One region of the Kocuria sp. LHG3120 genome, then DNA from elsewhere that is predicted to be linked to it. Evidence: predicted binding sites of a transcription regulator. Region 1 holds the regulator's gene; the other holds the start of a gene.
The links. Region 1 encodes LexA, which represses DNA repair genes until DNA is damaged. Its sites were predicted from a motif close to TCGAACANNTGTTCGA; they were not measured.

Region 1 (2,389 bases):
AGCGACGTCCTCGACCTGGCCGAGCGGATCCTCGCCGCCGAGGAGCACCGCGAGGTGCTGTGGATTTCGCGCCAGGGCGGCTGGGAGCCGGGCCGCGGCTACGTGCCCGCGGAGGACACCGACCCGGCGACCCTGCACGTGGCCCCGCTCAGCGTGGCCGGCACCCTGCGGGAGGGGCTCTTCGACGGGCGCACCGTGGTCCTCACCTCCGCCACCCTGTCCGTCGGCTCGTCCTTCGACTCCGCCGCCGGCGCCCTCGGCCTGCGGGGCGAGGGCGCCCCGCGCTGGGAGGGCGTGGACGTCGGCAGCCCGTTCGACTACCCGAAGCAGGGCATCCTCTACCTCGCCAAGCACCTGGAGAAGCCCGGCCGCCGGCTCACGGAGGCCCAGCTGGACGAGATGCTGGCCCTGATGGAGGCCTCCAGGGGCGGGGCCCTCGGGCTCTTCTCCTCCCGCCGGGCGGCGGAGGAGGCGGCCGAGGCGCTCCGCGGGCGCACCGACCTGCCGATCCTGTGCCAGGGGGAGTCCTCGCTCGCGGGACTCGTCCAGGAGTTCACCGACGACCCGTCCACGAGCCTGTTCGGCACGATGAGCCTGTGGCAGGGCGTCGACGTCCCGGGGGCCTCGTGCCGGCTCGTGATGATCGACCGGATCCCCTTCCCGCGCCCGGACGACCCGCTGGCGAGCGCCCGCAGCCGCGCCGCGGAACGGGCCGGCGGCAACGGGTTCATGTCCGTGTCCGCGACGCACGCGGCCGTGCGGCTCGCCCAGGGGGCCGGGCGGCTCATCCGCGCGGGCGGGGACCGGGGCGTCGTGGCGATCCTGGACTCCCGGATCGCGACCGCCCGCTACGGCGGCTTCCTCCGCGGGTCCCTGCCGCCGCTGTGGACCACCACGGACCGCCAGGTGGTGCTCGGCGCCCTGCAGCGGCTCTCCGTGGGCTGAGCACGTCCGGCGGACGCCCGGGGTCTCCCCGGACCGCGCCGGGCCCGCACGGGATGCGGACAGCAGGAGGTGTCCGGACGGCGGCCGGCCCGGACGGCAACGGGCCCCCCCCGGCGGCGGAGGGCCCGGGTGCCTGGGCGTGCGGCGGCTCAGAGGCTGCGCAGCACCGAGACGACCTTGCCCATCACGGTGGCGTGGTCGCCGAGGATCGGCTCGTAGCGCGTGTTCTGCGGCAGCAGCCAGGTGTGGCCGTCCCGCTGGCGGAAGGTCTTGACCGTGGCCTCGTCGTCGAGCAGGGCGGCCACGATGTCCCCGTTGTCGGCGGCGCTCTGCCGGCGCACCACCACCCAGTCGCCGTCGCAGATCGCGGCGTCGATCATCGAGTCGCCCTTGACGCGCAGCATGAACAGCTCGCCGTGCCCGACCAGCTGGCGGGGCAGCGCGAGGACGTCCTCCACGGACTGCTCGGCCGTGATCGGCCCGCCGGCGGCGATGTGGCCCACCAGGGGGACCATCGTCACGTCCGCCGAGGTGGACAGCTCGGCCACGGCGTTCTGGGCGGCCGGACGAGCGGTCCGGCCCGCCGGTGCCACCGGGGCCTCCTGCGACGGCTCGGCGGACTCCGCCCCGGCGGTCCCGCGCAGCTGCAGGGGAGTGAGCACCTCCATGGCCCGCGGGCGCTTGGGGTCGCGGCGCAGATAGCCCAGCTTCTCGAGCTGGGCGAGCTGGTGGGTGACGCTGGAGAGCGAGGCCAGGCCCACGAGGTCCCCGATCTCCCGCATGGACGGCGGATAGCCGTGCTCGGCGATGGAGCGCTGGATGGCCTCGAGGATGGTGCGCTGGCGCACGGTGAGCCCGCGGCTGCGCGAGCGTGCCCCGGGGCGGGCGCCCCGGGCGCGGGGCTCCTCGGGGGTGGGGGGCTGGGCCATGGGAGCGTCGTCCTTTCCCGTCCGGCTGCAGGTGCCGCAGCCGGTCTGCGCGGTCCCGGTTCCGATGTCGGACCCGGGTGGTTCGATGGGTCCCGGTCGGCAGGCGCAGAGGGTCCGCAGCGCGCGCCGGCCGGGGGCTCGAACCTGTCCTCAGCCTAGGCGACACGCCGTGTGTGTTCAAACATATGTACGACCCGCTGTCGACAGCATTCGCAGACACGTGCTAGACATGGGTCATCGGTATTCGAAAGTATGTTCGATCGAATGGAGGCCCGCGAGGGTCGTCGACCGGACCGGTGTTCGAGATCGCCCGCTCCGTGCGGGAACGTCAAGGAGTTCATGTCATGAGTGCCAGTGCCACCCTCACCCCCGTCGTCGCCCGCCGCCGCGAGTCCGCAGGATCCGCCCGGGGGCTCGGCCGTGCGCTCCGGCGGGCCCGTCCCGCCCGCTCCGCGTCCCGCACCCCGCTGACCCTGACCCGCCGCGGCCGCCTGGTGTTCCTGGGGTTGCCCGTC
Region 2 (2,389 bases), on a different contig from region 1:
GGCGACCGCCAGGAACGCTCGGGCGGCCGGGGTCAGGTGCGCCGGGCGGCTGAGCACGGCCACGTGCAGCACGGTGACCGGTTCGATCCGCAGCACCCGCAGCCCTGCGGCGCGCGCCAGCGGGGTCCAGGAGGAGGGCAGCACCGCGTGCCCGACCCCTGCCAGCACCAGCGGGAGGACCGAGGTGCGGTGGGCGACCTCGGCGGCGATCTCGACCGGCACCCCGCCGGCCAGGGCGTCGTCGACCAGCCGCCGCATCAGCGAGCCCTGCTGGGAGACGACCACCCGGTGCCCGGCCAGGTCCTCCCGGCGGATGGCGTGCCCGTCACCGAAGGTGTCCGCCTGCGGTGCCACGATCAGCACCAGGGGCTGCTGCTCCAGGTGCATCACCTCGACCTCGGCGGAGCGGAACGGGTGCTCCGAGCCCAGGACGCCGATCTCGGCGCGGCCGGTGCGCACCGCGTCGGCCACCTCCTCGGGGGTGAAGGCCGCGTCCACGCTGACCGTCACGGCCGGGTGGGCCCGCGCGTAGGCGGCGATCATCGACGTGAGCGGTTCGACGCCGGGGGAGGGCATGGCGACCACGTCCAGGCGGCCGCTGCGCACCCCGCGCAGGTCGTCGACGGCGGACCGGGCGGCCTCCAGGTCCCGGACCACCACCCGGGCCGGGCCCACCAGCTCCTCGCCGGCCTCGCTGAGCACCACCCGCCGCCCGATCCGGTGGAACAGCGGCACCCCCAGTTCCCGCTCGAGGCCCTTGATCGTCTGGGACAGGGAGGGCTGGGCGATGAGCAGCTGCTCCGCGGCGCGGGTGAAGCCGCCGTGGTCCACCACGGCCAGGAAGTACATGAGCTGCCGGACGTCCATCGTCGTCTCCTCCTGCGTCCGTGCGGCGGGGGTGCGGGCCCCTCGGTCCTGCCCGTGGGTGCAGGAAACAACATGCCACAGAAGTGCGGCATCCCCCGTCCCGGAACGAGGGCGTCCCCGTGCGCGGCGCCCCTGCGGGCCGTGGGCGGATCGTGTCCCGCCCGGGTCCGGCGTCCTCCTGGGCCGGCGTGCGCCGCCACGGACGCCCAGGAGCCGGAGTTCTCGCGGCCCCGGCGGTTTGCAATTGACTTAAGATTCGAACACGTATTCGAATGGGGGCGTGAGCTTTCCGCACCTGCACGTCGCCACCGCCTTCAGCGCCCACTTCGGGGTCAGCCGACCTGCCGTCCTGGCGGCCGCCGCCGCGGCGGACGGCGCGGACGCGCTCGCCTGCACCGACCGGGACGGGCTCTACGGCGCGATCAAGCACCTGGGCGCGTGCCGGGAGCACGGCATCGACCCGGTCCTGGGGGCCGACCTCGCCCTGCTGGACCCCGGCCGCGAGCGCGCCCTCGGCCGCGTGGTGGTCCTGGCGGCCGGCGGCACCGCCGGTGCGGGCTACGCCGCCCTGTGCCGGCTCGTCTCCACCGCCCACGCCGCAGCGGGCCCGCCCGGGGTGACCGCCGCCGAGATCGCGGCCGCCGCACACTCGCCCCGGCACGGGGAGCCGGTCCTGACCGTCCTGCTCGGGCCCTCCTCCGACGTCGGGCAGGAGCTCGCGGCCCGCCGCTACCGCACCGGGCGCGCCGCCCTGGCCCGGTGGCGGACCCTGCTCCCCGCACCGGCGCTCGCCGTGGAGGTGGTCTCGCACCTCGCCGCCCCCGGCACGGCGTGCAGCACCTCCCACGCGGCCCGGATGCTGCGCGCCGCCCTCGAGGCGGGGCTGACCCCCGTACTGACCAACGCGGTGCGCTACGCCACGCCCGCCGAGGCCGCCACCGCCGACGTCCTCGACGCCGCCCGCGCCCTCACCCCGCTCGAGACCCTCGGGGCGCGCACCGGCCACGCCCCCGGCGGCAGGGCCACCGGGCGGACCGGGACGTCCCGACGGACGACGGCGCCGGAGCCGCTGCAGCCCAACGGCCAGGGCTGGCTCAAGTCCGCCCGGCAGATGCGCGCGCTCGCCGCGGAGATCGCCCGGGCCGCGGACCTCGGCGCGGCCGGGGCCGCGGCCCTGCTGGCGGGCACCCAGCGGGTGGCCGACCGGTGCCGGCTGGACCCGGTCGCCGACTGCGGCTGGGGGCGGCCGGTGGTGCCCGAGGCCTCCGTGCTGGGCCTGGACCGGCCGGCGCCCGCAGAGCTGCGGGCCCGGTGCGAGACGGGGCTGGGCCGCCGCTACCCGGGCCGCCGCATGACACGGGCCGTGCGGGACCGGCTGGAGCAGGAGCTGGGGGTGATCGAGGACCTCGGCTTCGCCTCCTACTTCCTCACCGTGGCCGAGGTCTCGGCGATGATCGGGCAGATGGGGGTCCGCCACGCCGCCCGCGGCTCGGGGGTGTCCTCGCTCGTCAACTATCTGCTC

Region 2: a site for LexA is predicted at 1,124-1,139, ahead of ACP7CD_RS06580 (DNA polymerase III subunit alpha). Genes of this name have one in related genera too.

What each region holds. Positions count from the first base shown of each region.
Region 1 is NZ_JAFCWG010000012.1:35,640-38,028, reverse strand. It holds gene ACP7CD_RS17820 (ATP-dependent DNA helicase) at 1-945, shown strand, start outside; gene lexA (transcriptional repressor LexA) at 1,095-1,874, opposite strand; gene ACP7CD_RS17810 (LysM peptidoglycan-binding domain-containing protein) at 2,219-2,389, shown strand, end outside.
Region 2 is NZ_JAFCWG010000002.1:560,256-562,644, reverse strand. It holds gene ACP7CD_RS06585 (LysR family transcriptional regulator) at 1-867, opposite strand, end outside; gene ACP7CD_RS06580 (DNA polymerase III subunit alpha) at 1,148-2,389, shown strand, end outside.